Regions from separate parts of the Mycobacterium sp. pUA109 genome, predicted to be linked through region 1. Evidence: predicted binding sites of a transcription regulator. Region 1 holds the regulator's gene; each other region holds the start of a gene.
The links. Region 1 encodes LexA, which represses DNA repair genes until DNA is damaged. Its sites were predicted from a motif close to CGAACANNTGTTCG; they were not measured.

Region 1 (10,192 bases):
CACTACATCCTCAACGGCTCGAAGACGTTCATCACCAACGGCATCCACTCCGACCTGGTGATCGTGGTCGCCCAGACCGATCCGGAGAAGGGCGCCCAGGGCTTCTCGCTGCTGGTGGTCGAGCGCGGCATGGAGGGCTTCGAACGCGGCCGCCACCTCGACAAGATCGGCTTGGACGCCCAGGACACCGCCGAGCTGTCGTTCACCGACGTCAAGGTGCCCGCCGAGAACCTGCTCGGCCAGGAGGGCCTGGGCTTCATCTACCTGATGCAGAACCTGCCGCAGGAACGGATCTCGATCGCGATCATGGCCGCCGCCGCGATGGAGAAGGTGCTCGAGGACACCATCCAATACACCAAGGAGCGCAAGGCGTTCGGCAAACCGATCGGCAGCTTCCAGAACAGTCGATTCGTGCTGGCCGAGCTGGCCACCGAGGCCACCGTGGTGCGGATGATGGTCGATGAGTTCATCAAGCTGCACCTGGAGGAGAAGCTGACCGTCGAGCAGGCCGCGATGGCCAAGTGGTATGCCACCGAAAAGCAGGTGGAGCTCATCGACCGGTGTCTGCAGCTGCACGGCGGCTACGGCTACATGCGCGAATATGGGGTCGCCCGGGCCTTCCTGGATTCCCGGGTGCAGACGATCTACGGCGGCACCACCGAGATCATGAAGGAGATCATCGGGCGCAGCCTCGGCGTGTAGCCGCGGTCCGCGCCGGGTTGCACCGAGATCGACGTTTTCGCGGCCGGCACTCGCGCTTTTGCTACGAAACGTCGATCTCGGCGTACTCGTGCGCTACCCGGACGGCTCACGACGGCGCCAGATGCTCCAGGAGGGCCGGGGTGACGATCCCGGGCTGCTCGACGTTGGCGAGATGGGCGGCATCCGCGACGACCAGCAGCCGGCCGTCGCGGACCCCGTCGGCGATCTCGGTGAGCTTGGCCGGCGGCGTCGCCGGATCGTCGGCGCCGGCGATCGCCAGCGTCGGCGCGGCAATCGAGGCCAGGTCGGCGCGCAGATCGAGCGGCCCGATCGCCGCACAGCAGCCGGCGTACCCCTGCGCGGGGGTGGCGGCGACCATGGCCTGGTGCGCCGCTTTGACGTCGGGGTGGGCGGCCAGATACCCGGGCGTGAACCACCGCTGCACCACGGATTCGGCGACGGCGCCGGCGCCGTGGGCGCGCACCGTCGCGGCCCGCTCCGCCCAGTTGGCGGCCGGCGGCAGGCTGGTCGCGGTGCACAGCAGCACCAGCCGGTCCACCCGGTCAGGGTGGCGGGCGGCCACCCGCATCGCGGTCATCCCGCCCAGCGACAGCCCGACCAGGTGCGCGCGGCCCACACCGAGCCGATCCAGCAGGGCGATCAGGTCGCCGGCCAAATCGTCGATCGAGTACGGGCCGGCCGGAACGGGGGAGGCGCCGTGGCCGCGGGTGTCGTAGCGGATCACCCGGAACCGCCGCGCCAGGTCGTCGAGCTGGGCATCCCACATGCGGTGGGTGGCGCCCAGCGAGTTGGACAGCACCACCGCCGGGCCGTCGGCGCGTCCAGTGACGGAGGCGTAAACCGGAACTGCGCGCATGCCCTTCACGGTAGTGAGCGCCACCTCGGTGTCGGCCCGGCGTGGGTGAGCTCAACCGAGCCCGAATGAGCGACACGCGCAAACCTGCATCAATTGAACATCGGTTGTGCATCTATTTTCGTAATGTCGGAGGCACGCGTTCGCAATTTGTGTCCGGCGACGCAATAGTTATCCGCGACGTGACAGACAGCGGCATATGGGCGGCCGGGGAGGTTTGGTGACTGGGCAGAGAGGGCGACTAGGCAGGGCGGCCGTACGTGCGGCGCTCGGCCTGCTGACCACGGCGGCAACCGTCGTGCTGTGGGCACCCACCGCCGCGGCGACTCCGGAGTCCGACGCCGCCGACGCCATCAGCGCCGCGTGGGACGCCGCCGGCGGGGACAATTCCGAACTCGGCGCGCGGCAAGGTGATGTCTATCCGATCGGGGAGGGCTTCGCCGAGGACTTCGCCGGCGGGAAGATGTTTTACACCCCGGCCACCGGTGCCCGCGCGATGTACGGCGCGGTGTTGCAGAAGTACGAGTCGCTGGGCGGTCCCGCCGACAGCGACCTGGGCTTCCCGAACGTCGATGAGGCCCCCGGCTTGGCCAGCCCGGACAGTCGGTCGATCACCTTCGACGCCGCCGATCACCCGGTGCTCTTCTACACCCCCGAGCACGGCGCCTTCGTGGTGCGCGGGGCGATCAACGCCGCGTGGGACAAGTTGGGCAGTTCGTCGGGCACGCTGGGCGTCCCGGTTGCCGACGAAACCACCGACGGCGACGTGATCACCCAGAAGTTCAGCGGTGGTCAGGTGTCGTGGAACCGGGTGACCAAGGCATTCAGCACCGATCCGCCCGAGCTGGCTGGCGACCTCAAGGACTTGCAGGTCCCAATCGACGCGACCGCGTCCATCAACCGGGCGTGGCGGGCGGCCGGCGGCGCCTCCGGGCCGCTGGGCGCCAAACAGGGCGACCAATACACGGTCGGCACCGACGGTGCGGGCCAAGACTTCGCCGGCGGCAAGGTCTTCTTCTCCCCGGCCACCGGGGCCAACGCCGTCTCCGGCGACGTGCTGGCGAAATACGAGTCCCTGGGCGGGCCGGCCGGTAGCGATCTGGGCTTCCCGGTCAGCAGCGAGGCCGACGGGCCGATCCCGGGCAGCCGGGTCAGCACCTTCTCCGGCGAGGACAAGCCGGTGATCTTCTTCAGCCCCGATCATGGCGCCTTCGTGGTGCGCGGTGCGATGAAGGTCGCGTGGGACAAGCTCGGCGGCGCGTCCGGGAAGCTGGGCGCGCCGGTGGGCGACCAATCGGTCGACGGCAACGTGGTCTCACAGAAATTCACCGGCGGCACCATCTCCTGGGACCGGGTCGCCAACCGGTTCAGCACCGACCCGGAAAACCTGGCCGGCCAGCTGGCGGGGCTGCAGGTGCCGGGCCAGAACGCGCCGAGCGGTCCCGCGCTGAGTCACCACGGTGGCGGCGGCACCGGGCCCGGCTGGCATTGGTGGTGGCTGGCCGTCGCGCTGGCCGCGCTGGTGTTGCTGCCGCTGCTGGCGGGGCTGTGGTGGCAGCGGCGACGCAAGGCCGAACGATTCCTGTTGCGCCGCAACGGGCGTCGTCGCGCGACGGCCGGCGCGGTCGCCAACGGTGCCGCGCCGGGCATCGGCTATGACGCCGAGGACGACGAGCGGTGGTCGGCGGAGGCCGAGGAACCCGGAACCACGGTGCGCCTCTCGCGGTTCCCCGCTGGCTACGGCGAGGAGCCCGGCGGTTACGGCGAGGAGCCGGGCGGTTACGGCGAGGAGCCCGGCGGGCCGCCGTCGGGGGTGGACCTGTTCGGCGGGACCGGACCCGACGACAGCTGGATGCCCACGCCCGGCGGGTCGGCGGGCGGCTTCGGCGAAGCGCCGGTCGACGACGCGGAAGCCGACGAACTCGAGGAGGCCGAGGACCCCGACGCGGTCGACACCGCGCCGACCCGCATCCCGACCTCGTCGGAGGTGCAGGGCGCGCCGGAGCCGCAGACCGGGCGGCACGCGGCGTTGGGCGCCGCCGACGACGACGCCCCGGAGTCACCCGGCTACGACGGGGAGGCCTATCCAGCGGTGCACCTTCCGCTCGATGACCCCTATCAGGCGCCGGAGGGGTATCCGGTCAAGGCCAATACCGTGTCCGGCCTGTACTACACCCCCGACAGCCCCGCGTACTTCGAAAAAGCCGCCGAAATTTGGTTCGCCAGCGAGGAAGTGGCCCAGTTCAACGGTTTCGTCAAGGCCGACTAAAGCGCACCCGTCTAGATCTTGCGGATCACCGTGACGACTTTGCCCAGCACGGCGGCGTCGTTACCGGGGATGGGGTCGAACACCGGGTTGTGCGGCATCAGCCACACCTGGCCGCCGGTGCGCTTGAACGTCTTCACGGTGGCCTCCCCGTCGATCATCGCCGCGACGATGTCGCCGTTGTCGGCGACGTTCTGCTGACGCACCACCACCCAGTCGCCGTCGCAGATCGCCGCGTCGACCATGGATTCGCCGACCACCTTGAGCAAAAACAGCGCGCCCTCGCCGACCAGCTCCCGGGGCAGCGGGAACACATCTTCGACGGCCTCCTCGGCGAGGATCGGCCCGCCGGCGGCGATGCGGCCCAGCACCGGGATGTAGGCCGGCTCGGGTAGGGCATCGGAGCCGGCGACGTCGGTGTCGACCGGCGCCACCGCGGCGACGGTGCCGTGCGGGCCGCGCACGTCGACCGCCCGCGGCCGGTTCGGGTCGCGGCGCAGGTACCCCTTGCGTTCCAGGGTGCGCAGCTGGTGCGCCACCGAGGAGGTGGAGGTCAGCCCGACGGCGTCGCCGATCTCCCGGATGCTGGGCGGGTAGCCGCGTTTGGTGACCGAGGCGCGGATGACGTCCAGGATGGTGCGCTGCCGCGCGGTCAGCGTCGTATCCAGTGGCTTATCGGAACCTTGGTCCCGATCGCCGGGGCCCGAAGTGTCGCTGCTGTCGCTCATAGGAACGAATGTAGACCCGCAGCAGCCGATTCTCAAACACCTGTTCGACAAGTGTCGCGCCACCGGGGCCTGGGACTCATGTGACCGGTGTTGTCGGTGGGTCGGTCTAGAGTTCGACAACAGTTCGATCACATGTTCGTGCATCGAACACGTGATCGACTATAGTTCGAACACAGGAGCGATTGCGTCGGAGGAAGGAGCTCCCATGACACTCATCGAGACCGCCCCGCCGCGCCGGGTGATGCCGCGTCGGCCGGTCCGGGTACACCCGAACGGCCGGATGAGCGAGCAGGTGCGTCCGCCGCGGCCGCGGCCGGCCGGTGCGCCGCTGCGCTACCGGGGGACCGGCGTGCTGGTGTCGCGGGGTCCGCACCGTCGGCGCCCGATCACCCCGGGGACGACGGCGGCGCTGGCCATGCTGGCCGCCCTGATCACGGTGTGGCTGGGCCTGATCGCGCAATTCGGGGCGGCGGCCAACCACCCGGCGCCGGTGCCCGACCGGCTGGCCGTGGTGCGCGTCGAGCCGGGCGAAACCCTGCAGCACGTCGCCGCGCGGGTGGCGCCCGGGGCGTCCACCCGTCAGGTCGCCGACCGGATCCGGGAACTCAACGGGTTGGACTCGGCGGCACTGGACGCCGGCCAGACCCTGATCGCGCCGATCGGGTGAGTGGTGGTACCGCCACTGCTGACGCCGCACGCCGCGCAGGTACGCTCGGAGTCGTCTCAGACACCCTGCCCGCGCGGCGAAGGAGCGGCCATGCACTGCCCGTTTTGCCGTCACCCCGATTCTCGGGTGGTCGACTCCCGCGAAACCGATGAAGGCCAGGCGATTCGACGCCGCCGGTCCTGCCCGGAATGCGGGCGGCGGTTCACCACCGTGGAAACCGCGGTGTTGGCCGTGGTCAAGCGCAGCGGTGTCACCGAACCGTTCAGCCGGGAGAAGGTGATCAGCGGGGTGCGCCGCGCCTGCCAGGGCCGCCACGTCGACGATGACGCGCTCAACGTGCTGGCCCAGCAGGTCGAAGACACGGTGCGCGCGGCCGGATCGCCGGAGATTCCCAGCCACGAGGTCGGGCTGGCGATCCTGGGCCCGCTGCGCGAACTCGACGAGGTCGCCTACCTGCGCTTCGCCTCGGTGTACCGGTCGTTCACGTCGGCCGACGACTTTGAGCGGGAGATCGAGGCCCTGCGTGAGCACCGGGCGCTGGTGGGCCGAGCAGACGCAAAAGCACCGTAAAACGCGGTGTTTGGGGTGCGTTTGCGTCTGCTCGCGGTAGGTAGGCTGACGCCATGACGGCTGACCTGCACCCGAACCTTGCGGCATTGGCTCCACTATTGGGCACCTGGTCGGGCCGCGGCTCGGGGGTGTACCCGACCATCGACTCGTTCGACTATCTCGAGGACGTGGTGTTCGGCCACGTCGGCAAGCCGTTTTTGAGCTACGGGCAGAAAACCAAATCGGCCGCCGACGGGTTGCCGCTGCACGCCGAGACCGGTTATCTGCGGGTGCCGCAACCGGGTCGGGTGGAATGGGTGCTCGCCCATCCCAGCGGTATCACCGAGATCCAGGTGGGCACCTTGGCGGCCACTGGCGACGTCATCGAACTCGAGATGACCGCCGCCACCATCGGTTTGGCCCCCACCGCCAAGGAAGTGACCGCCCTGTCCCGGCGCTACCGGCTCGACGGCGACGAGCTGTCTTACACCCTGGAGATGGGTGCGGTCGGCCAGCCGCGGCAAAACCATCTGACCGCGGTGTTGCACCGGACCGGTTAGACGACCGTTAGACGACCGTCATCACCCCATCGCTGGCCACCCGGCCGGCGATGCGCACCCAGCCCTCGGGGCTCCAACGGGTGTAGATCACCGACCCGTTGCCCTGGGTAATGGTGAGGTCTCGGCTGAGGTAATCGGTGATGCGCACCGCGGCGGCGCCGGTCGCTTCGTCCTCGGGTACGCCCAGGTTGCCGGCGAACATCCGCGCGCGCAGCGCCCCGTTCTCCTGGTCGGTCCAGGTCCACAGGTAGTGCTGGGTGTCGTCGGGAAACTCGGCGGGATCGGCGGCGGCCAGCTCGTCGAGCGAATCCAGGTCGTGGATGGCGAATTCGGGCGCCCACTCCGAGCGGGCGCTGACCACGGTGAGCGCACCTTCGTAGCCGACCTGCACAATGCCGGCCGGCACCTGCAGGGTGCGGATCGGGCTGCCCCGCTCGCGCAGCCACCACGACACCCCGACGGTGGGGTGCCCGGCGAACGGCAGTTCGGTCATCGGCGTGTAGATGCGGGCGTGCGCGCTGGTCGACCCCGCTTCCGGCAGGTCGACGAATAGCGTTTCGCTGTACCCCAATTCGGCGGCGAGCCGCTGGCGGTCCGGGGGCGGCACCGCGGCCGCGTCGACGATGCCGAGCGGATTGCCGAAGTTGTCGTTCTCGTCGGTGAAAACGCGCACCACCGTCACGTCGATGCCCATAGGCCGACTCTACGTGTGGCCGCTCAGCTCTGGTCGTCGTCGCCGGACTTCTTCTTGCGGGCTTCGGCGGCCAAGAACCGCTCGAACTCCGCGCCGAGCTCGTCACCGCTGGGCAGGTCCTCGTCGCGCGCCAGCAGCGACCGGTTCTCCTGGGCGGTCATGAACGTGTCGTACTGGCGCTCCAGCGCCGTGACCACCTGCGCCACTTCGGGGCTCGCCTCGACCTGCTCGTCGATCTTGGCGCGGATGTCGGTGGCGGCTTCGCTCAACGCGGTCAGCGGCAGCTGCAGCGAACCGGTCTTGGCGACCTGTTCGAGCAGCGCCCGGGCGGCGTCCGGATAGTCGGTTTGGGCCAGGTAATGCGGCACGTGCACGGTGAAACCGACCACCTCGTGGCCGTGCTGGGCCAGCCGGTACTCCAGCAGGTTCGAGGCGCTGGCGGGCACCTGCACCTCGGCGATCCACGGGGTGTGGTCGGCGATCAGCTCGCGGTTGTTGGAATGCGCGGTCAACGTCACCGGCCGGGTGTGCGGAACCGCCATCGGGATGGTGCCCAGCCCGATGGTCTGGCGCACCCCGAGGCGTTCGGCCAGCAGCCGGACCGCGGTGATGAACCGCTCCCACTTCAGGTCCGGCTCCATGCCGGCCAACAGCAGAAACGGGGTGCCCACGCTGTCGTGCAGCGCGTACAGGCTCAACTCCGGCTCGTCGTAGGCGGTGAAGTGGTCGGTCTTGAACGTCATCAGCGGGCGCCGCGACCGGTAGTCCAGCAGCTCATCGATGGCGAACGAGGCCACCAGCTCGGTGTCCAATGCGTCCTTGAGGTGGCCGGCGGCCAGCCGGATCGCGTGGCCGGCGTCGGAGAAGCCCTGCAGCGCGTGGATCAGCACCGGGCCGCGGCCATCCGGTGACGACAGCTGCGGCGACGGGAACTCCAGCTCGTACATTCCGCCCTGCTCCGGCTGGTAGCGGTGCCCGTGATCTGGGTGTTGGTCCTGCTCCATCGGTTTCGCCTCCTCACCACGGTGTTGGTAGCACCAGGTTCCATTGTCCCCCAGTTGCGGTGGGTGCCCGTCGGCGCCCACGCCTACCCGGTGCCAACGCGGCGGCCGGCAGGTTTATTGCCGCACGTGAGCGGCCCGACACGCCTTAACTGCGGAACTGGTTGAGCGCCCGCATCTTGTTCATCACATCCAGCGCGGCCGTCTTGTAGGCCTCGGAGAACGTCGGATAGTTGAACACCGCGTCGACCAGGTACTCCACCGAGCCGCCGCAGCCCATCACCGCCTGCCCGATGTGCACCATCTCGGTGGCGCTGGTGCCGAAGATGTGCACGCCCAGCAGCTTGAGGTCCTCGGTGGACACCAGCAGTTTGAGCATGCCGTAGGAGTCGCCGGCGATCTGGCCGCGGGCCAGCTCGCGGTAGCGGGCCACCCCCACCTCGTAGGGGATCGCGTCCTTGGTCAGCTCCACCTCGGTGGCCCCGACATAGGACACCTCCGGAATCGAGTAGATGCCGATCGGTTGCAACTCGGTCATCCCGTCGGTCGGCTCGCCGAAGGCGTGGTAGGCGGCCAGCCGACCCTGCTCCATCGAGGTCGCGGCCAGCGCCGGGAAACCGATCACATCGCCGACGGCGTAGATGTGGTCGACCTTGGTTTGGAACTGGTCATCGACGAAGATCCGGCCGCGGTGATCGGTTTCCAGCCCGGCGTTGTGCAGGTCGAGGTGATCGGTTTGGCCCTGCCGGCCCGCCGAGTACATCACCGTCTCGGCCGGGATCTGTTTGCCGCTGGCCAACGTGGTGACGGTGCCCGCCGAGCCGACGTCGACGGCGGTCACCTCTTCGCCGAACCGGAACGTCACCGCCAGATCCCGCAGGTGGAACCGCAGCGACTCGACGATCTCGGGGTCGCAGAATTCCAGCATGGTGTCGCGTTTTTCCACCACGGTCACCTTGGTGCCCAGCGCGGCGAACATCGAGGCGTATTCGATGCCGATCACCCCGGCGCCGACCACCACCATCGACGCCGGGATCGATTTGAGGTCCAAGATGCCGTCGGAGTCCAGCACCCGTTCCTCGTCGAACTCCACCCCGGCCGGGCGGGCCGGCCGGGTGCCGGTGGCGATCACGATGTAGTCGCCGGTCAGGGTGGTCTTGTCGCTGCTGCCGTGCTCCTCGACCAGGATGGTGTGCGGGTCGACGAAGCGGCCGTGGCCCAGCACCAGGTCGATGCGGTTGCGCATCAACTGGTTGCGCACCACGTCGATCTCCTTGGTGATCACGTGCTGGGTGCGGGCCAGCAGGTCGGCCGGGGTGATGCGGTCCTTGACCCGGTAGCTGGCGCCGTACAGTTCGCGCTGGCTCATCCCGGTGAGGTAGAGCACCGCCTCCCGCAACGTTTTCGACGGGATCGTTCCGGTGTTGACGCACACCCCACCGACCATCCGGCCGCGTTCGACCACCGCGACCGACTTGCCCAGCTTGGCCGAGGCGATCGCCGCCTTCTGCCCGCCCGGCCCCGAACCGATCACGACGACGTCGTACTCCCGCATCGAACCCATGAGATAGACATCTACGCCCATTCGTCAAATTGCGCACCTTGGCTCGGCGGGGCCCGCCATCCCCAGTTGCGGGTTCGTCCCCAACTTGGCGATTTCGGGCCGCGGCGGCGGGTGCGATGACGGTGCCGGTTGCCAGCGTTGCCGCCATGAGGACATATCGGCCTGACTTCGAACTGCACCGCCCCGGCGCGCTGATCGCGGCGCTGCCGGCGATCCTGGGCTTCGTGCCGGAAAAATCCCTGGTCCTGGTCTCCGTGCAGGGCGGCGCACTGGGATCGGTGATGCGCGTCAACCTGTCCGACCGGCTCGCCGCACGGATGCCGCAGCTGGCCCAGGTCGCGGCCGCGGCCCGCCCCGAGGCCGCGATCGCGGTGATCGTCGACGCGAAGGGGGCGCGCTGTCCGGTGTGCAACTTCGACTACCGGCTGGTGTGCACGGCGTTGACCGAGGAGTTGGCGCGGCACGACATCGTGTTGTGGGCGGCGCACGTGGTGGACCGGGTGGACGCCGGCGGGCGCTGGCACTGCGTCGACGGCTGCGGGTCCAGGGGAGTGGTCGACGATCCGGCGGCGTCCCCGCTGGCGGTG
Region 2 (10,192 bases), on a different contig from region 1:
CTGGCCGCGGGCCCCGACCGCCCGGCTCAGCCCCTCGGTTTCGGCCCGGATCCGCTCGCTGTCGACGCGCACCGACCCGTTAATCGCGTCCTCGGCGGGCAACAGGATCAGCGTGTAGCCGGCCACCAGGTCCCGCAGCGGGACACCGGTCGACATCACCTTGTCCAGCAACGCCTGACCGCCGTCCAGCAGCCGGGTCACCCCGGATTTCACGTCGGTCGCCACGTCGGTGCCCGCCAGCCGCGACTGCAGCTCGTACTTGCGGCTCTCGTAGTTCTTCTTCGCCCCTTGGACGTCACCGCCCGCGGAGCCCACCACCAACGCGTTGCTCAGCGCGGCCATGTAGTTGGTGATCGCCGGGATCATCTCGGCCCGGTCGGCGGCCCGCCGCAGCTGGCTGGCGTCGCTCGTGGCCGCCGAGATCCGCAACCCACCGAACAGCATCGCGAGCACCATCGGCACCAGCGCGATCGCCAACACCTTCCAGCGGACCGGCCAGTTGCTCACCGACCAGCGCGGTGGGCGCTTGACCGGCGCCTCCGGCACCGCCTCGGGCGCATCGTTGCTCTCCCCCGACACCGATTCTTGCCCGGTCGGGTGGGCGAACAGGGTCACCGGCCCACGGTCGCACTACCGACCGCTCCGTTGAATTTCACTGTTAGCGCCGTATTCATACACTTCCTGGAGATTCACCCGCTCGCGTGCACGGCGGGGTGAGATTAGGGCGTGGCAATTCGACGAGTATGACAGTACGCGGCGCGCATTACCACAATCCTTACTGAACAGACAGAGTTAGCGACCCCGCGGCGTGTCGCGAGATGGGGGTGCGAGCAAATTTCTCACGACCTTGTCATGATCGAGCGATGTTTCGGGTGATGTTTTACTCGCCCCGCATCGCGCCTAACACCGGCAACGCAATCCGCATGGTGGCGGGCACCGGCGCGGAGCTGCACCTGGTCGAGCCGCTGGGCTTCGACCTGTCCGAACCCAAACTGCGCCGCGCCGGGCTGGACTATCACGACCTGGCGTCGGTCACGGTGCACCCGTCGCTGCCGGCGGCCTGGGCGGCGTTGCGCCCAGATCGGGTGTTCGCCTTCACCGCTCACGCCGCCACCTCATTTGCCGATGTGCGCTACCGGGCCGGGGACGTGTTGTTGTTCGGCCCGGAACCCACCGGTTTAGATGCCGCGACGCTGGCCGACGACCACATCACCGAACAGGTCCGCATCCCGATGCTGCCGGGCCGGCGGTCACTGAACCTGTCGAACGCCGCCGCGGTGGCGGTGTACGAGGCGTGGCGTCAGCACCGATTTGCCGGCGCGGTCTAGCTCACCACCTGTCCCAGTGCGTCACCTGCGCGGCCGGCAACCGTTTGGCCGGCTTGAATTCGGTGCCCTTGGTGTAGGCGATCGGAAACAGGCCACCTTGGCTGTACTGCTCGTGCGGGATGCCCAGCACCTCGGCGGCCCGCTTCTCCCCGTCGCCGAGCAGGTGCAGCGTCGTCCAGCACGAGCCCAGGCCGCGGGAGCGCAGCGCGAGGCAAAAACTCCACGCCGCCGGGAACAGCGACGCCCAAAACGAGGCGCTGAGCCCCAGCGGCGCCTGCTCCACCCGCCCCTGAAGGCACGGGATCAGCAACACCGGCACCTCGTGCATGTGCTCGGCCAGGTATTTCGCCGAATCGGTGACCAGCCCCATCCGTTCGCTGCGGACGTCGCCGTCGCCGTAGTCCGGTTTGGGCCGGTCCAGGTAGGCGGTGGCGCTGGCGCGGTAGATGTCGGCGATCGCCTTCTTTTTGTCCGGGTCGGTGACAAAGACCCACTGCCAGCCCTGGGCGTTGGAGCCGGTGGGCGCCTGCAGCGCCAACTCGAGGCACTCCAGCAGCACCTGCTGCGGCACCGGCTTGTCCAGGTCGAGGCGCTTGCGTACCGATCGGGTGGTGGTCAGGACGTCGTCGACGGACAAGTGAAGGGCCATGTGCGCAGACTACAGCCGGGTCCGCGGCCCGGGCCTGCCTGCTAACCCGCCGAAAGTGAATCCGGTGCGGCCGCCCGGTGGCTTTTTCTCAGAAGATTCACACTCCCGGGCGCCGCGTCGGGGTGCGGCTCCCAGTAGACATTTCGGGTGCCGGGCCGCGGCACCCGGCAGACCAGGCGGTGCCGCTGCAAGGTGACCAGCGCATGATAGACCTGCTCGGCGACCAGCGGTCGGATGCGCTGCCGGTTGAGCAGATGCCGCACCTCGGTGGTGTTGACCGGCGACCCGAAGTCGCCGATGATCGCCAGGATCTCGGCTTGCAGCGGGCTGATGCTCATCGGACGCCGCCCAGTGCCACGATCAGCCGAGTCGCCCCCACCACGTTCCCCTCTCGTCGTTCGACGCGGTCCGTCCCAGCCGTATCGCCGACAACGCCATAGTGCCCCGGGATCGACGCCCGGCCAGGCAGCGATGATACGAGGTCGCCGACGGCGGCGCTTTCGTGATCTAGGCTGGATTGCCAGAAATGTGTTGAGGTCGTGCGGCGGCAGCGAAAATACACGGTGGCGAAAGTTTGGGACGGTAAGCGGGCGCGCAGTCCCCGCACGCTGTTGGCGCAGCACACCACGACGGTGGGCGAGCTGCAGATGCGGTTCGTCACCGAACGGGTCACCCAACCCACCGACTGGTGCTATCACGAGCCGCATCACGTCATCGTCGTGCACCGGCGCGGGCGGTTGCGGTCGATAGAACTCGAATTCGAGCGCGGCCCGTCCGGGCCCGCGTTGCCGGCGGTGGGCGACGTGTGGGTGATCCCCGCCGAACACCGCTACGCGGCCCTCGGCCACGGCGAACAGATCGAGTTCTGCGAGATCACCGTGCCGCCCAGCGCGCTGGGCGGTCGGGAGGTGCGACCACGGATCAACCATCGAGATCCGCTGCTGCATCAGCTGGTGGAGCGGATGGGCAGCGTGATCGGCCGCGAGGACGTGCTAGCACGCATGCTGGAGGAGTCGCTGGCCGAGACGCTTCGGCTGCACCTCAGTGACGGCTACACCGGTAGGGTGCGGCGGGCACCGCGCCGCGCCCTCGATCCCGCGATGCAGGCCAGCCTGGTGGAGTATCTGGAGCACAGCCTCGACGCCGAGATCAGCGTGGCCGCCCTGGCCGCGCAGGCCGAGATGCCCGTCGCCGATTTCGTCAAGGCCTTCGCTGCGGCGTTTCACACCACGCCGCACCAGTTCCTGCTCGATCGGCGCATGGCCCGGGCGAAAACCCTGCTGGCCACCACCGACCGCTCGATCACCGAGATCGGGGCCGCGGTCGGCTTCGGCACGCCGAGCCACTTTGCCACCACGTTCAAACGCCGCGTCGGGGTGACGCCCAGCGCCTATCGGGCCGGCGGCTGACGGCGTCGTCGCGCGCCGTTGGCGCCGAACGTGCGTCCAGGGCGGGATTTCGGCGCGATTTCCGCCGTGGACGCACGTTCGCGGCCTCAGCGGAAGTCGCGGGACTTCGATCCCGTCGCCAGGGTGAGCCGGCCCAGCCGCTCGGCGACCACGGTGACCGCACCGCTGGCGTTTTGCAGCTGACCGCGGATCAGCAGCGCCGACGCGGTCTGCGCCAGCTTGCGGTGGCGCGCCCACACCCCCGGGGTGCACAGCACGTTGACCATCCCGGTCTCGTCTTCCAGGTTCACGAAGGTCACCCCTTGGGCGGTCGCGGGCCGCTGCCGGTGGGTGACCGCGCCGGCGATCAGCACCCGGGTGCCGTCGGGCACGCTGGTCAACTGGTCGGCGGGGATCACCCCGAGCGCATCGAGGTCGGCCCGCAGGAATTGGGTCGGGTAGCTGTCCGGCGAGATGCCGGTGGCCCACACGTCGGCGGCGGCCAGCTCCAGCTCGCTCATCCCCGGCAGCGCCGGGATGTGCGAGCTGGAGCCCACCCCGGGCAGCCGGTCGGGCCGCCCCGTGGCGGCCGCCCCGGCCGCCCACAGCGCCTCGCGGCGGGTGATCCCGAAGCATCCCAACGCGCCGGCGGTGGCCAACGCTTCGGTCTGCGGCACCGAAAGCCGCACCCGGCCGGTCAGATCCAGCAGGGACGCGAACGGGCCGTGGGCCTGTCGTTCTGCGACCAGCTGCTCGGCCAGTGCGTCGCCGAGGTGCCGAACCGCCGCCAACCCCAGCCGCACCTGGGTGCCGTCACGCTCCAAGGTGGCGTGCGGCAGGCTGGCGTTGACGCACGGGCCGTGCACCACCACGCCGTGCCGGCGGGCGTCGGCCACCAGCGACTGCGGCGAGTAGAAACCCATCGGCTGGGCGCGCAGCAGCGCGGCGCAAAACGCCGCCGGGTGATGCAGCTTGAACCACGCCGAGTAGAACACCAGCGCGGCGAACGACAGCGCGTGGCTTTCGGGGAAACCGAAATTGGCGAAGGCTTCCAGCTTTTCGTAGATCCGCTCGGCGACCTCGCCGGTGATGCCGTGCAGCTCGCGCATCCCGTCGTAGAACCGGGTGCGCAGCCGCCGCATCCGTTCGGTGGACCGTTTGGAGCCCATCGCGCGGCGCAGCTGGTCGGCTTCGGCGGCCGAAAACCCGGCGCAGTCGACGGCGAGCTGCATCAGCTGTTCCTGAAACAGCGGCACCCCCAGCGTTTTCCGCAGCGCCGGCTCCATCGACGGGTGGTCGTAGACGACCGGGTCGATCTCGTTGCGCCGCCGGATGTAGGGGTGCACCGAGCCGCCCTGGATCGGCCCGGGCCGGATCAGCGCCACCTCCACCACCAGGTCGTAGAACTCGCGCGGTTTTAACCGCGGCAGGGTGGCCATCTGGGCGCGCGACTCCACCTGGAACACCCCGACCGAATCGGCGCGGGACAACATCGCATACACCGCCGGCTCGGACAGGTCGATTTTGGCCAGGTCCACCTCGATGCCCTGGTGTTCGGCAACCAGGTCTTTCGCGTAGTGCAGCGCCGAGAGCATGCCCAGGCCAAGCAGGTCGAACTTCACCAAACCGATTGCCGCGCAGTCGTCTTTGTCCCACTGCAACACGCTGCGGTTTTCCATCCGCGCCCACTCCACCGGGCACACGTCGGCGATCGGCCGGTCGCAGATCACCATGCCCCCGGAGTGAATACCCAAATGCCGCGGCAGGTTGGTGATCTGGGTGGCCAGGTCGATCACCGGCTCGGGGATGCCGTCGGTGTCGGGTCCTACCCCACTCCAGCGGCTGATCTGTTTGCTCCAGGCGTCCTGCTGGCCTTGGGAGAACCCCAGCGCCCGGGCCATGTCGCGCACCGCGCTGCGGCCCCGGTAGGTGATGACGTTGGCGACCTGCGCGGCGTAGTCGCGACCGTATTTGTCGTAGACGTACTGGATGACCTTTTCCCGCTGGTCGGATTCGATGTCGATGTCGATGTCCGGCGGCCCGTCCCGGGCGGGCGATAAGAACCGCTCGAACAACAACTCGTTGGCCACCGGGTCCACCGCGGTGACACCGAGGGCGTAGCAGACCGCCGAGTTGGCCGCCGACCCCCGGCCCTGACACAGGATGTCGTTGCGCTGACAGAATGCGGTGATGTCGTGCACCACCAGGAAATATCCCGGAAACGTCAGCTGGGCAATGACGTTCAGTTCGTGCTCGATCTGGGCGTACGCCGTCGCGGCCCGGGACGGCGGGCCGTAGCGCCGCCGGGCACCGGCCATCGTCAGCTCCCGCAGCCAGCTGTCCTCGGTGTGCCCGGGCGGGACGTCAAACGGCGGCAGCTGCGGGGCGATCAGCTGCAGCGGGAACGCGCACTGCTCACCGAGTTCGGCCGCGGCGGTCACCACCTCCGGACACCAGGCGAACAGCCGGGCCATCTCCGCACCGGACCGCAGATGCGCGCCGCCCAGCGGGGCCAGCCAGCCGGCGGCCGAATCCAGGGATTGCCGGGCCCGGATCGCGCCCATCGCCATCGCCAGCCGCGCCCGCGACGGCGCCGCGAAATGCGCGCCGGTGGTAGCGATTACCCCGAGACCGAAGCGCGGCGCCAGCGCCGCCAACGCGGCGTTGCGCTCGTCGTCGCGCGGCTGGCCGTGGCAGGTCAGCTCGACGCTGACCCGCTCCGCCCCGAACCGGTCCACCAGATCGGCCAGCGCCGTCGCCGCCGCATCCGGTCCGCCGTCGGTCAGGGCTTGGCGGACATGGCCTTTGCGGCACCCGGTGAGGATCTGCCAGTGCCCGTCCGCCGCATTCGCCAGCGCGTCGAGGTCGAACCGCAGCTTGCCCTTCTCGCCGCCGGCCAGGTGCGCCGCGGCCAGCTGGCGCGACAACCGTCGATACCCCTCCGGGCCGCGGGCCAGCACCAGCAGATGCGGGCCCGGCGGATCGGGGTGCTCGGTGCGCGCCGCCGACCCCAACGACAGTTCGGCGCCGAACACGGTGGCGATGCCCAGTTCGGCGGCCGCCTCGGCGAACCGCACCACCCCGTACAACCCGTTGTGGTCGGTCAACGCGATGCCGCGCAAATCCAGCCGCGCGGCCTCCTCGACCAGTTCCTCGGGGGTGCTGGCCCCGTCGAGGAAGCTGTACGCCGAATGCGCGTGCAGCTCGGCGTAGGCGACGGTCGAGCGGACCGGCGGGGTGCCGTCGGCGCCGTGGTAGGCCCCCCGTTTACGGGACCGGGGCCCGTCGTCGTGTTCCGGCTCGCCGCCCAGCGGCGTGCCGGCGCGGCGCGGTTTGCCGTCGAGCACCCGCTCCATCTCCGCCCAGCTCGGCGGCCCGTTGCCCCAGCCCACCCCGCCAGTGTATCGAACTCATGTTCGAATAACTCCCGCGCGCCTCTGGCCGCCCTCGAAACCTCCGGGAGAGCGGGCCCAGGGCCACCGTGGCGGCGACGGCAGTGCCGCCGGGCGGCCAACTTGAACGTTCGCACCAAGACCGCTGAACACCCGGGATTGATAACTGCCGCAAACATGTTGCGACACAATTTGTTCCGGTAATCTGACAGCCGATTCCCAGCTGTTTACGTCGGTTTCTGTTTGTTGACATGTATTTAACGTCCTGGACCTATCGCCGTCAGGAGCTAGACCGGATACTCATATTCACCTCCGAGACGGACAGCGGTGACGGGCCATGAATCAACTGACAACGCTCGACGCGAGCTTTTTGAAGGCTGAAGACGCCGATCGGCACGTCAGCCTGGCGATCGGCGGAATCGCCGTGTTAGACGGTTCCGCTCCCGACTACGCCCGGCTGAAGACCACACTGGCCGAGCGGATTCGGACGATACCGCGGTGCACCCAAGTGCTGCGGGTGTTCCCCTTCGACATGGGCGCCCCCGAGTGGGTCGATGATCCGGGATTCGATATCTCCCGTCATGTGCGACGCATCGCCGTCCCCCGCCCCGGCGATGACACCGAGCTGTACCGGGTCGTCGCCGACCTGATGGAGCGCCGCCTGGACCGGACCCGCCCCCTGTGGGAGTGCTGGATCATTGAAGGCCTGGCGGGCAACCGGTGGGCGATGCTGATGAAGATTCATCACTGCATGGCCGACGGAGTGTCGGCGACGCGCATCCTCACCGGGTTGTGTGACGCCACCGGCGGCAACGTGGTCGCGGCTCCCGGCGCTGCGAACCGGGCCACCATCCCGCCATCGCGTCGTCCGCAGCTGCCGGACCTGAACCCGTCGCGGTGGGCGCACAGCGTGTGGCGGGTGGCTTCGGCGGCCGCCGATACCGCCGCACGAGCACTCGGCGGCGCCGCCGAAATTGCCGTCGGCTTGGCCCGGCCGGCGGCCAGGTCGTCGCTGATCGGCCCGGTCACCGCGATGCGCCGCTATCGCGCGGTCCAGGTCCCCCTCGCCGATGTGGAAAACGTCTGTCGCCGGTTCGACGTGACCATCAACGACGTGGCCCTGGCCGCGATCACCGAGGGGTTCCGCACGGTGCTGCTCCATCGCGGCGAGCAGCCGCGGCCGGATTCGCTGCGCACCCTGGTGCCGGTGTCGGTGCGCTCGGCGGACGCGCTCGACACACCCGACAATCGCATCTCGGTCATGCTGCCGTACCTGCCCGTCGACCAGGACGACCCCGTCGAGCAGCTGCGAACGGTGCATACCCGGTTGACCCGGACCAAACAGGGCGGACAGCGTCAAGCGGGCAGGGTCATCGTGTCTGCGGCCAACCACATTCCGTTCATGGTGTCTTCCTGGGCGATTCGGCTGCTGACCCGACTCCCGCAACGCGGCATCGTGACGTTGGCGACCAATGTGCCCGGGCCGCGCCACCGCCTGCAGATCATGGGGCATCGGGTGCTGAGCGTGTTGCCGGTCCCGCCGATCGCGCTGCAATTGCGCACCGGGGTCGCGGTATTGAGCTATGCCGATGAGCTGGTGTTCGGTATCACCGCCGATTACGACGCGGCGGCCGACGTGGAGAAACTCGCCGACGGTATCGCGCTGGCGGTGGCACGGCTGGTTGCCCTGAGCCGCGACTCGGTACTGCTGTTTCCGCACGCCCCCGGGCAGCGACGCGACGCATCGGCGGCCGTCGCGGGCGGCGCGCGGCGCCCCTCCAGCGCCTAAGGGCGGGCGACGATCACCGGCACCCGCGCCGACTGCACCACCGCCGTGCTCACCGAGCCCAACAACATCCCGGTGAACCCGCCGCGACCGTGGCTGCCGACCACCACCAGCTGCGCGGACTGGGACTGCTCGATCAGCTGGTCGGCCGGCCGATCACAGGCCACCACCCGCCGCACGGTGACATCGGGGTAGCGCTCCTGCCAACCCGCCAGCCGCTCGGCGAGCACCAGCTCGCCGTCGGCCTGCATGGCCGCGACGTCGGCGCCGGGGAACTCGAACACGCTGACGTCGTGCCAGGCATACACCGCCACCAACTCCACCCCCCGGAAGGAGGCTTCCTCGAACGCCAGCGCCGTGGCCGCCTCCGACACCGGTGACCCGTCGATCCCGACCACCACCGGGGCCTGGCCAGGGTCGGGCACCAGCGGATCCTCCCAGTCGTGGATGACCGCGACCGGGCAGTGCGCGTGCCGGACCAGGGAGGAGCTGACCGAACCCAGCAGGCTGCGCCGCAACCGACCATGACCGCGGCACCCGACCACGATCATCGCGGCCTGGGTGCTCAACTCGACCAGGGTGGGCACCGTCGATCCGATCATGGTCTCGCCGCTGACCTGCAGCGGCCCGGCCGGCCCGGTACGGCCCTGCACAAGTTCGAGCGCGTCGCGAATATGCCGCTGCCCCTGCTCTTCCTGCCATTCGGCGTAGCCGGGCGGCATCGGGGTCTCCGGGAAGGTCATCACCACCGGCGGGGCCAGGATGTGCACCAACGCCAGCGACGCACCGCGCATCACCGCGTCCCGGGCCGCCCAGTCCACCGCCGCGGCCGACGACGGGGATCCGTCGACACCGACCAGGATGCCGCGATGCGTGACCGGGGCGGACATCTCGTTCTCCTTCTCCGGTTCTGTGGCGATCAGAGCGCTACCGCTACCACGGTACGACGCCGGATCCGCGCCGCGCGCCGTTTGCTGCGGCGCCGCTACCGTAGGTGGAGAAACCCGACGAAAGGGGCCACCACCGTGCCGGTCACCATCGACCCGCGCCGCCACGACGCGGTGCTGTTCGGCCTCGACGCCGTGGTGACCGACACCGGGGCGCCGGTATCCGGCTCGACGGAGGCGCTGCTGCGACAGCTGCGCGACGCCGGCGTCGGCACCGCGGTGTTCACGTCGGACCGCGGGTGCGCCGATGCGCCGGCCGCCGTGGGACTTTCGGGCCTGGTCGATGTCGGCGTCGACGGGCGTGGGCTCGGGTTGGCCGAGGCGGCCCAGCGGGTGGGCGCGCGGCCGGGCCGCTGCGTGGTGATCGACGACGCGGAGGAAACCATCGCCTTGGCGCGCACCGGCGGCTTCGCCCTGGTGATCGGGCTCGACACGACCGGGCGCCACGCGGACGCGCTGCGCGACCGCGGCGCCGATGCGGTGGTCACCGAGCTGGGTGAGGTCGACGTGCGCACCGGCGACCAGCGCATGTCGGCGCTTCCCGACGCGATGTCGGCGCTGCTGGATGACGCGGGGGCCGTCCCGCGGCCCGCGGTGTTCTTCGACTTCGACGGCACCCTGTCCGACATCGTCGACGACCCCGACTCGGCGCGGCTGACCGAGGGCGCCGGCGAGGCCCTGCACCGGTTGGCCGCCCAATGC
Region 3 (10,192 bases), on a different contig from region 1:
GGTCACCGCGCACCAGCACGCATTTGCGGCCGGCTTCCTCGACGTAGCGGGCCACCTCGCGAGCGTCGTCATCCTCGTCGAGGTAGGAGACGAGGACGTCGGCGCCTTCCCGCGCAAACGCGATCGCGACGGCGCGACCGATGCCGCTGTCGCCGCCGGTGACCACCGCGCGCTTGCCAGCCAGCTTTCCGGTGCCGCGGTAGCTGGTTTCCCCGCAGTCCGGAACGGGCTGCATGTGTCCCTGAACACCGGGCGGGGTTTGCTGTTGCTTCGGAAAACCCATGGGCTGCTCCTTGATTCACGCGGCGGCTGGGGCTGCGGACCGGCCGCCGGGCCATGCCTGCATCGCTATGCAGCGCGTACCCGAAGCAGGGGGCAGGTAATCCTTATTCCAGGGTGAGCAGGGTGTGGTCGATGTCGGAGAGCACATTGGCCGGCAATTTGCCGGACAGGGCGGACAGGAAACGGGCGGCCAGGTCGCGAACCTTGACGTTGGTCTCCTGGGAGCGCCACACCAGGATGTCGAAGGCCCGGTCGGCGGAGATGCTGTAGGCGACCATCAGCACACCCTTGGCCTGTTCGATGACCGCCCGGGATTCGGCGGCGTCGGAGACGGCAGTGCTGACGTCGGACTGTAAGACGTCGGTGACATCGGTGTAAAAGCCGGCGGTGCCGATCACCGTGCCGGCGTCATCGAGCATGCGGTCACCCACCACGATCACCCAGTGGGTGCGGCCGTTGGTGTCGATGATGCGGTGTCGGCTGCTGAACGGTTCGCCCTGCCGTACCCGGTCCAACACGGCCGCCACCTGGGGCCGGTCCTCGGGGTGTTTGTGCTGCAGCAACAACTCGGTGGTGGGTTGCACCGCTCCTGGCTGGTAGCCGTGCATGCGGGCTACCGCGTCCGACCACTCCCAGCGCTGACCGTCGAGAAAGAAGCGGAACCGGCCGACCCGTTGCGGCTCACCCTGGCCGACGACCAGATCCAGGCCGCTGTGGCCCGCGGCGTCGTCACCGGTTTGCCCGGCGAATCGAGCATCGACATCCCCGACCACCCGCGTACCCGCCTTCTCGCGCCCAGAGACTTTCGTGGATTCAGTTAGCTAGCGGTTAACACCATCGTCTGACGATGCCAAGCGGGTACACCCTGACATCGACGTTGTCGGGGTCATGCCGGAAGCGGCCTACCAGACCGGCGCTTGCTGCTGAACGCCCGAGCCTGCCGTTAACCACTGATAAGTAAAGCACAGCATCCGGGCTGCTGCGTTTTAACAAGCGGAAGTGAGTAAATTGCCCGTTAGCTCACCCGGAACCGGTCGAGATCGGCGCGCTTGACGGTCAACCCGTGGCCCGGCGCGCTGCGGTCCGGGCGCAGCACCCCGCCGGGCTGCGGATCAAGAACGCCGTCGAACGCCATGCCCTCGATCCGAACGTGGTCATGGAAGTACTCCAGGTGCCGCAGGTGCCACACCGCGGCGCCGACGTGCGCGCTGATCTGCGGGGCGCAGTGCAACGACACATCCATGCTGCGCGCGTCGCACAGCGCGGCCACCCGCAGCACACCGCTGATGCCGAGGCAGCGGGTGACGTCGACCTGCAGGCAGTCCACCGCCCCCGCGTCTAACATCCGCTGAAAGTACGGCAGGTCGTAGCCGTACTCGCCGGCCGCGATATCCATCCCCGCGGGACCGTGCTCGCACAGCTGGCGCAGACCCTCCAGGTCATCCGAGCTCACCGGCTCCTCGAACCACCGGACGTCGTGGTCGGTGAAGCGCTGCGCCCACAGCCGTGCCTGCTTGCGGTTGTAGGCACCGTTGGCGTCGACGTACAGCTCGGTGCCCGAGCCGATGGCCGCCCGCGCGGCCCCCAGCCGGGCGGTGTCGACGTCGGGATGGCGGCCGACTTTGATTTTGACGCGGGGGATCCCGGCGGACACCCAGCCGCCCAGCTGTGACCGGAGCGCGTCGTTGTCATACGAGGTGAATCCGCCGCTGCCGTAGATCGGGGTGCTCTCATGGACCGCGCCCAGCGCCACCACCAACGGCTCACCGAGCAGCCGGGACCGCAAGTCCCACAACGCGATATCGACCGCGGCGATCGCCTGGGCGGCCAGCCCCGGCCGACCCAGGTTGCGCACCGCGTGCAGCATCTGCGCCCACCGGGCCGCGGGCTGCAGCGCGTCCTGACCGGTGACGACGCCGGCCAACTTGTCGCGGATGACCGCGGCCACCGCGGTACCCGCATAGGTGTAGCCGACCCCGGTGGCCTCGCCGGCGCGAACGGTGGCCAGCACCAGCGTGGTCGAATCCCAGGCCAGGGTGCCGTCAGATTCGGGGGCATCGGTGGGAATCGTGTAGGCCGCCGCCTCGACGGCGTCGACGGGAACCGGTGCGGCGGCGGTGATCGTCATGGTCGCGGACTACCCGCCCAGCGCACCACGTATACCTGGCCGCGGCCGGGGTGCGTTTGTTGCCAGCTGGGCCGGGGTATCTAGCTCTGGTGGGCACATTGGTCATCCGATCGTGGCGGCGCCTTTGGTCGTCGCCCGTGCTGACACTCAACGGGTGGGTTGCCTTCAATCTGCCGCGGACCGTGACCGCAGTGGGGGCCACGCTGTTGGTGGCCGTCGTCGCGTTGCACGGCTACCTGCTGGCCGCCCAACCGGCGCTACCGATGTACTTCGCCGTCTACGCGGCGGTATTGGCCGCCGGCTGCCTGGCGGCCGCCGCGGCGACGGCGTGGGGGAGGACCGGGGGCTGGTATCTGGGCAGCCTGGTCTGCCTGATCTTTCTCGGCATCTACCTGATCAGTCGGTTCGTGACACTGCCGGGCCTCGAGGCGCTGACCGGCCGTTGGGACGTGGCCGCCGGGACGTTCGCGATGGCGTTCGCGGCGGCCTTCATCGGTGTGCACGCCACCGTGCTGTCCGGCATCAATGTGGCCTATCCGCAACGGCAGCACTGGCGGGACTGATCGGAGAACACGGGTATGACAACGCTGGACTATCCGGTGTGGCTGCGGGTGGATCACTGGCTCAATCTGCTGTTCGTCACGTTGATCATCCGCAGCGGAATCGAGATCCTCGGTACGCATCCCAAGCTGTACTGGCACGAGGACAGCAAGCCGGGCACCGAGTGGGCCCGGTTCACCCCCAAGGTGATGCCGACCGACAAGATCTACGACACCCTCGATGAAGAGGAGCACTACAGCTCGCTGGTCGCGTTGCCCGGCCACAAGAAACTGGGCATGGGGCGGCACTGGCATTTCTTCTCGGTGATCGGCTGGATCCTGGTCGGATTGTCCTACTACATCTTGTTATTCGCGACCGGGCAGTGGCACCGGTACTGGCCGTATTCGTGGTCCATCTTCGCTGAGGCGTGGAACGACATCGTCACCTATATGACGTTCAACCTGCCGCCGCTGCTGCCCGGGGAACCCCTGGACGCCGTGCAGAAACTGGCCTACGCGGGGGTGATCTTCCTGCTGGCGCCGTTCATGATCTTGACCGGGGCCGCGCAGTCACCGGCGATCGAGGCCCGATTCCCCTGGTATGTGCGGCTGTGGGGTGGCCGGCAGTGGGCGCGCAGCCTGCATTTCGTCGGCTTGGTGGCGTTCTTGGTGTTCATCGTGATCCACCTGTCGATGATCTTCTTCTGGAGCTGGGGGCAGCTGACCGCGTTGATGATCTTCGGGTCGGTCCGCAACATCTACTGGTCGACGGCGCTGTCGTTCGTGATCATCGGGGCGGTGATCGCCATCCACGTGGCCGCCACTCAGTGGAGCCTGCGCCGACCCGTGCAGGTGCACCGCGTCCTCGGCGCGGTCGTCACCGGGGCGCGGCGATTACTGTTGCGGCCGTTGGACTCCCGGCAGAACTACCCGGTCGAGAAGCTGTCCGCGGAGCACCGGGTCAACGGCAAACCACCGTGTACCACTGAGTACAAGGTGATGGCGGTGCACAACTTCGTCGACTGGCGGCTGCGGGTTGGCGGCCTGGTGGAAAACCCGGTGACCCTGGATCTTTCGGCGCTGCGGGCGCTGGGCGAACCGGAGACTCAGCGTGTCCTGCACAACTGCGTGCAGGGCTGGAGCAGCATCGGTGAGTGGAGCGGAATTCATCTGAGTCGGCTGTTGGCGGAGGTGCGGCCGCTGCCGCAGGCACGCTACATCTGCTTTCTGACCATGCAGGACACCGGCCGCGACGAGCCCAGCGCGGACGGGACCGGCCAGTTCTATGAGGTGATGGACCTCGAACTCGCCTACAAGCCGCAGACCATTTTGGCCTACCAGATGAACGGTCAGCCGCTGCCGATCAAACACGGCGCGCCGCTGCGGCTGCGGGTGGAGACCCAGGTGGGTTTCAAGATGGCGAAATGGATCAACCAGATCGAGTTGGTCAACGATTACGCCGGCATCGGACACGGGTTGGGCGGCTGGCGGGAGGACAACATTCACTACGACAAGGACGTGGAGATCTGAGATGCCTCGCGTGCACGACGAGGTGATGGTTCGCCCCGAACTCATCGAACTGGATTCGCCTGAGCGCCACCGCGTTCTCGACCAGATCGCCGCGAAGGGCGGGCACTGCGACAGCTGCGGCGGCGCGGAATTCGATGTCGGCGCCGCGCTATATCTCGGGTTCCTGTTCCTCGACGAAGACACCGACGCCTACATGATCGCGCTGACCTGCCGCAACCGCGACTGCGCCCAACCACGCACCGGAGTCGTCTTGCACGAAAACGAGTTCCGCAGGTTGTAGCCCGGCTAGGGGTCATCCTCGGCGTCGTCTTTTTTGTCGCTGTCGTTGTCGAGCAGTTCCTCGGGGTGATGGATGTGATTGATTTGGGGTGGTGTGGTGCCGTCGGTCCAGGCCAGGCGGTAGTCGGTGGTGACGATGGTGGTGTAGTGGCCGTTGGTTTCGCCGGCGTGGTCGTCGCCGCAGGCGAAGTAGAGTTTGTCGGCGTCGGTGCGGCCGCCGCGGGCCCACGGGTCGGAATGGTGAACCTCACAGTGATACCCGCGTTGGGTGCAGTTGGGTCGCGTGCAGCCGCGGTCGCGGGCGTAGCAGATGATGCGGTGGTCGAGGGTGGCGATGCGTCGGCTGCGCCCGAGATATAACGGCCGTTCGGAGTGGTTGTCGAAGACAGCCAGGTAGTGCACGGAGTTGGCGGCCATCCGGATCAGGTCGCGCATGGGCAGCCGGGAGCCGCCGCCGGTGCGGGCGGGCGGCGGCATCGGGATGCTGGGATCGGTCATGGCGCGGAGGGCTTGTTCGAGGTCGGCGAGTTTGGCCATGGCGATGACGGTGACCGGCACGCCGCGGTGGGTGCCGAGCCTGCCGGATTCGATGGCATGGCGCAGCGCGAGTTTGAGGGCGTCATGGTCGCGCTGCTGGCGGGTGCGGACGTCGCGGGCGCCGGTGTCCTCGGGGTCGGGGGTGTGGTGGCCGGGGCGGACGGCGGCGAAGATGGCTTCGAGGTAGGCCCGGGTTTCGGGGTCCACGCAGCCGGTGAGGCGGCTCATGCCGTCGGGGCCTTGCCGGCCCAGGGTCAGGCTGCGGCGGCGGGCGCGGTCGTCGTCGGTGAAGTTTCCGTCGGGGTTCAGACAGTCGTTGATGTAGTGGCCGATTTCGGTGACGAAATTGGCGTCCTGTTCGCCGGCGTAGTCGACCAGGGTGCGCTCGGCGTTCGTGTAGTCGGTGGGGCTGGTGTTGGCGGGTAGGCGGTCGAGGGCTTTGGTGATTTCGGCGAGGTGGTCGTCGCCGAGGCGGCCCTGTTCAACGGCTTCGGCGACGGCGGGCAGCGGCGGGGGCAGCGGGGGCCCGGTGAGATTGCGGCGGGGCCGGACGCGGGCGGCGATGCGGAAACGGCGGTTGATTTCGCCCTTGGTGAGGCGCAGCCGCTCCCACAGCAGGTCGCGGATTTTTTTGTCGGCGGGCAGCGCGGGGTCCTCGAATCCCTCGGGTGGGTCGGCGATTTCCCCGAACATGCGGTAGGACAGGCCGCGGTTGACCCGCGCCTGGGTTTCGAGGCGTTCGGCGACCTGGACACGAAAGGCGTTGCCCACCAGATCGGTGTCGGCGGCGCGTAGCCGGGCCTGGGCGGCGTCGATGAGGTCGAGGTCCGCACGGATCTGGGCGCGTGCCGCTGGTGCGGGAAGGAGCACCTGATCCGTGTGAGCCATACCACTGATCCTACCGAACAGATGTGCGAATGTCAGCTCGGTTTGGCCAATTTGTGGATGAATCGGCAACTGTGGATGAGCGCCAAACCCGCACTGCGGCAACCTGATACCGCCGGTGATAGCAATTACGGTCAGCCGGGCACCGGTCAGCCCGGCGACGCCGCCGTCAGCGGTTAGATTGTTCCGATAGTCGGGTATCCCCCTGCGAGACGCACGCAGAAAGGGGACGCAATGTCCACACCGCTACAGGGCCGTAAGGTCGCGTTTCTGGTGGCACCCGAGGGCGCCGAACAGGTGGAGCTCACCGATCCGTGGCAGGCGGTCACCGCCGCCGGCGGGGAAGCGACGCTGGTGTCGACGGATACCGGGACCATCCAGGCGTTTAACCACCTCGATCGCGGAGACCAGTTCGACGTCGACCGGATCGTCGACGACGTGTCCGCCGACGATTTCGACGCGCTGGTGTTGCCCGGCGGGGTGGCCAACCCCGACGCGTTGCGCACCGCTCCGCGCGCGGTGGCCTTCGTCAAGGAGTTCTTCAATGCGGGTAAACCCGTGGCGGTGATCTGCCATGGGCCGTGGACGCTGGTGGAGGCGGACGTCCTTGCCGGCCGCCGGATCACGTCGTGGCCCAGTCTGCAGACCGACATCCGCAATGCCGGCGGGGACTGGGTCGACGCGGAGTTCGTCCGCTGCGACGCCGGCCCGTCGACACTGCTGTCCAGCCGCAAACCCGATGACCTGCCAGCGTTTTGTTCGGGCCTGGTGCAGGAGATCGGGGCGTCGCAAGTCCAAACAACCGGGTGACCGGCTCACTGTCGACCGCTGCGCACAGCGGATGTTTACCGGCCGACGGTGCCGGGAAATTCGAGGCTATGACCATCTGTGCAGTATGCGGAAACGACTACGACAAGGCGTTCACCGTGACGTGGCAGGGTCGTACCGCCACGTTCGACAGCATCGAGTGCGCGGCCAGCGAGGTCGCGCCGCGGTGCGCACACTGTGGATGCCGGATTCTGGGCCACGGCGTGGAAACCGCGGACGCCGTCTATTGCTGTGCGCATTGCGCGCGGGAATCGGGGGACCAATCGTTGATCGATCGCCAGTTGCAATTCGGGCAGTGACCAGCTAAAGGCCGGTAGCCTGTCAATCGGGTGCTCGCAGGTGTTGGGCGGAGACCGGGTCCCATCGGAGGTGAGCCGACATGTCGACCTGCTGGCCGATCATTGTCGTGAATGCCTCGAGGACCGGAGCTCCCGAGCTGTCGGTGCATTCGCTGCGGGTGACGACGATGTCGGCGCCGAATCGTTCATCGACGGAGTGGATGTAGAGCGTTCCGCGTAGGGCGTCACCGGCGAGGATCGGTCGGTGGTAGAGGAATTTCTGGTCGACATGCAGGATTTGCAAGGTTTCCATGCCGATGTCGACGTGACGCAAGAAGTCCTGCTGGATCAAAAAGGCGAACTTGCAAGCGAAGGTCAACGGCGCCACCACCGCGTGGTACCCCAGGGCGGCGGCGGCCTGCTCGTCGAAACTGGCGGGGTCGCCGGATTTGACGGCACGTGCGTACTCGCGGATCTGTTCTCGACCGGCCACGTAGAGGTCTGGGTACTGCCAGACCATCCCGCGGATATCGGTTTTTAACGCCACCGCTATCCCAACCTGGCGACCGCGGTGGCGTCGGCGACTTCGCCGACATCAGGCATCTGCATCCGGTGTACGCCACGCTTCCGCTACCGAGCCGCCGGCCTCGTCGGCGTGTTGACGGCTCAGGTCCGGCTCGGGCTGCTGGGGTTCGTCAACCCAGACGTCGGTCTCCTCCTGCTGCAACCGCTGCTCCAGGCTTTCGCCGTTGTGTTGCTCATCGGCGCTCACCCCGAACCGGTCGCTGCCCGTCCAGCGTTCCGGGGGATCCATCCCGTCTTCGAGCGGGTCGAGCCCGATCCGTTCCTCGTCGACGTCCTCGGCGCCGACGCCCGCGGCGACATCCGGGTTGACCGCATCGCCGGGGTCGGGCTGGTACGGAGACGACTCGTCGTGTGGTGTCATCGGTGTTTCTCCCTTCGCTCAGTCCGCGGAGGCGCTCGGCGTCTCCGGCAGGGCGGGGCGAGCCAGCCCCAGCCTGGTGACCAGCGGCGTCAGGGCCGAAAGTTCGTCGCACAGTTGCTGAAACCGCCGCCGATCGGCATCGCCGAGCGCCCCGAGCGAGCTGTAGTAGACCAGCCGCGGCAGCCGCCCGGCCAACGCCGTCCCCCACCGGATGCTGATGTCGTAGATCTCCTCGTCGCTCACCGAGACCTGATCCGCCAGGCGTTGGAGCGCAGCGATCTGCTCGGTGAGCACCGCCACGTCCTCGTCGATGCTGATCGTGGCCTCGTTCTGCTCGGGAGCGGCGCTCATAACCGTGGCTTGGTCACGCTGACCAGATGCGGCTGCCCGGCCAGGGTCAGGTACACCCGGTGCGGGCCAATTGCGATTCCGGACAGTGGCGCCGACTTCGCCCCGGACGGCAGCCCGCTGCGGTAGTCGATCACCGAGATGATCGGGATGGTGTGCTGCCGGTAGCCGGTGACGCTGGCCGCCTCGAACACCACCACATCGTGGTCGGTGGCCGCGTACACCCGGGTGTCATCGGTGCCCAGATACCGGATCGGCGTCGACGGCAACCGGGCGGTGCCCACCACCTCCAGGCCCTCCCCGCCCCGGCCCGAATCCACGGCGTACAGCACCCCCTGGTCGCGGGCGGCGACGTAGCTGCGGGTCACCTTGGTGCCGTCACCGGCGGCGGCGACGACGTCCATCGCCAGGCTGCCGCGCTCCTCGGGCGGCGACGACGGCCCCTTGAAGTAGTGGATCCCCGCCGGCCCGTACAGGTGGTAGTCGATGGCGCGGCCGCGGTTGGCGCCGTCGACGAACTCTGCGGGGGCGCCGTCGATCGTCGCGGTCGGCAGTTTCTTCCAGCCGTACTGATCCACCGGCGTCACCGACGATCCGTCGGCGGCCAACGCCAGCAGCACCCGCTGCCCGGCGTCCTCGGAGAGGTAGGCCGGCGCCGGCCCGGCATCGAATTCCTCCAGGACAGCCAGGCTGGCCAGGTCGACGACGGCGACGGTGCCGTGCTGGGGCTGCGGCACGAACACCGTCGCGTCGTCCTTCTGGCTGATCTGCAGGTTGCGCCCGGCGTGCATCGGCGCCGACACCCGGGTGCGGACCGCGTCCGGTCGGGCCGGGTTGGCGACCTCGGCCACCCGGTGATCATCGGTGAGGCCCACCAGGGTATGTCGGCGATACGACCAGACCGGGTCGTGCAGCGGCGCGTCGAGCGCGGTCACCACCACCTCGGGGGAGCGCTCCAGCGTGGCGCCGGGCGACGAACAGCCGGTGGCCCCCACGGCGGCCGCCGCGGCAAACGCGGCACAGCCGCGCAGCCAGGGCTCCCGTCTTCGGTTCGGCATGCTGGTCAGCCGCGCAGCCGTTCGGTCAGCAGCGACTTGCCCTCTTCGGCGCCCTTGCGGCTGGCGTTTTGGGCGCGCCGGAACAGGTCGGCCAACGCGGTGTCGCCGGTGCGGTCCGCATCGGCGATGTAGGTGTCCATCCGAAGTGCGTTGTCCAGGCAGGTCTCGACGAACCAGATCAGGTCGTAGTCGCGGTCCTTGGTTCCGGTGACGTGACCGGTTTCTGCGGTCATCGCGTCTCCCATCGGTTGCGGTGTTTGTCGGACGTCCCTGGGCTACCCGCGGGCCGCGGCGATTAATCGCGCGCACGCCGGGTATGCCCGAGGTCATGACGACTTTCGGCTACTTTTTGTCCTGCGAGGAATTCCATCCCAACGAGTTGGTCCGTCAAGCGGTTCGGGCCGAGGCCGCCGGGTTCCAACGGCTGTGGATTTCCGATCACTTCCACCCCTGGACCGACCGGCAGGGCCACAGCCCGTTCGTCTGGTCGGTGATCGGGGCGCTGTCCCAGGCCTGCTCGTTGCCGGTCACCACCGCCGTCACCTGCCCGATCA

Region 2: ACAG26_RS01150 (error-prone DNA polymerase) is a predicted target of LexA. The motif match lies at 6,771-6,784, and genes of this name have one in related genera.
Region 3: ACAG26_RS00430 (HNH endonuclease signature motif containing protein) is a predicted target of LexA. The motif match lies at 6,198-6,211, and genes of this name have one in related genera.

Annotation. Positions count from the first base shown of each region.
Region 1 is NZ_JBGGKS010000030.1:33,922-44,113, reverse strand. Features, by position in the region: gene ACAG26_RS25480 (acyl-CoA dehydrogenase family protein) at 1-702, shown strand, start outside; gene pcaD (3-oxoadipate enol-lactonase) at 809-1,579, opposite strand; gene ACAG26_RS25470 (LGFP repeat-containing protein) at 1,797-3,845, shown strand; gene lexA (transcriptional repressor LexA) at 3,857-4,570, opposite strand; gene ACAG26_RS25460 (LysM peptidoglycan-binding domain-containing protein) at 4,776-5,237, shown strand; gene nrdR (transcriptional regulator NrdR) at 5,328-5,807, shown strand; gene ACAG26_RS25450 (peroxynitrite isomerase) at 5,861-6,346, shown strand; gene ACAG26_RS25445 (PhzF family phenazine biosynthesis protein) at 6,354-7,040, opposite strand; gene ACAG26_RS25440 (proteasome assembly chaperone family protein) at 7,064-8,044, opposite strand; gene sthA (Si-specific NAD(P)(+) transhydrogenase) at 8,190-9,596, opposite strand; gene ACAG26_RS25430 (DUF4192 domain-containing protein) at 9,752-10,192, shown strand, end outside.
Region 2 is NZ_JBGGKS010000001.1:220,567-230,758, forward strand. Features, by position in the region: gene ACAG26_RS01125 (ATP-binding protein) at 1-615, opposite strand, end outside; gene ACAG26_RS01130 (tRNA (cytidine(34)-2'-O)-methyltransferase) at 864-1,328, shown strand; gene ACAG26_RS01135 (nitroreductase family protein) at 1,330-1,977, opposite strand; gene ACAG26_RS01140 (hypothetical protein) at 2,019-2,315, opposite strand; gene ACAG26_RS01145 (AraC family transcriptional regulator) at 2,517-3,386, shown strand; gene ACAG26_RS01150 (error-prone DNA polymerase) at 3,473-6,757, opposite strand; gene ACAG26_RS01155 (wax ester/triacylglycerol synthase family O-acyltransferase) at 7,095-8,546, shown strand; gene ACAG26_RS01160 (universal stress protein) at 8,543-9,433, opposite strand; gene otsB (trehalose-phosphatase) at 9,569-10,192, shown strand, end outside.
Region 3 is NZ_JBGGKS010000001.1:83,617-93,808, reverse strand. Features, by position in the region: gene ACAG26_RS00460 (SDR family oxidoreductase) at 1-283, opposite strand, end outside; gene ACAG26_RS00455 (PAS and ANTAR domain-containing protein) at 387-989, opposite strand; gene ACAG26_RS00450 (enolase C-terminal domain-like protein) at 1,298-2,410, opposite strand; gene ACAG26_RS00445 (oxidoreductase) at 2,497-2,973, shown strand; gene ACAG26_RS00440 (molybdopterin-dependent oxidoreductase) at 2,989-4,479, shown strand; gene ACAG26_RS00435 (hypothetical protein) at 4,481-4,759, shown strand; gene ACAG26_RS00430 (HNH endonuclease signature motif containing protein) at 4,765-6,183, opposite strand; gene ACAG26_RS00425 (type 1 glutamine amidotransferase domain-containing protein) at 6,415-6,990, shown strand; gene ACAG26_RS00420 (hypothetical protein) at 7,059-7,307, shown strand; gene hadC ((3R)-hydroxyacyl-ACP dehydratase subunit HadC) at 7,330-7,833, opposite strand; gene ACAG26_RS00410 (hypothetical protein) at 7,882-8,232, opposite strand; gene ACAG26_RS00405 (hypothetical protein) at 8,251-8,583, opposite strand; gene ACAG26_RS00400 (hypothetical protein) at 8,580-9,638, opposite strand; gene ACAG26_RS00395 (hypothetical protein) at 9,644-9,871, opposite strand; gene ACAG26_RS00390 (TIGR03557 family F420-dependent LLM class oxidoreductase) at 9,967-10,192, shown strand, end outside.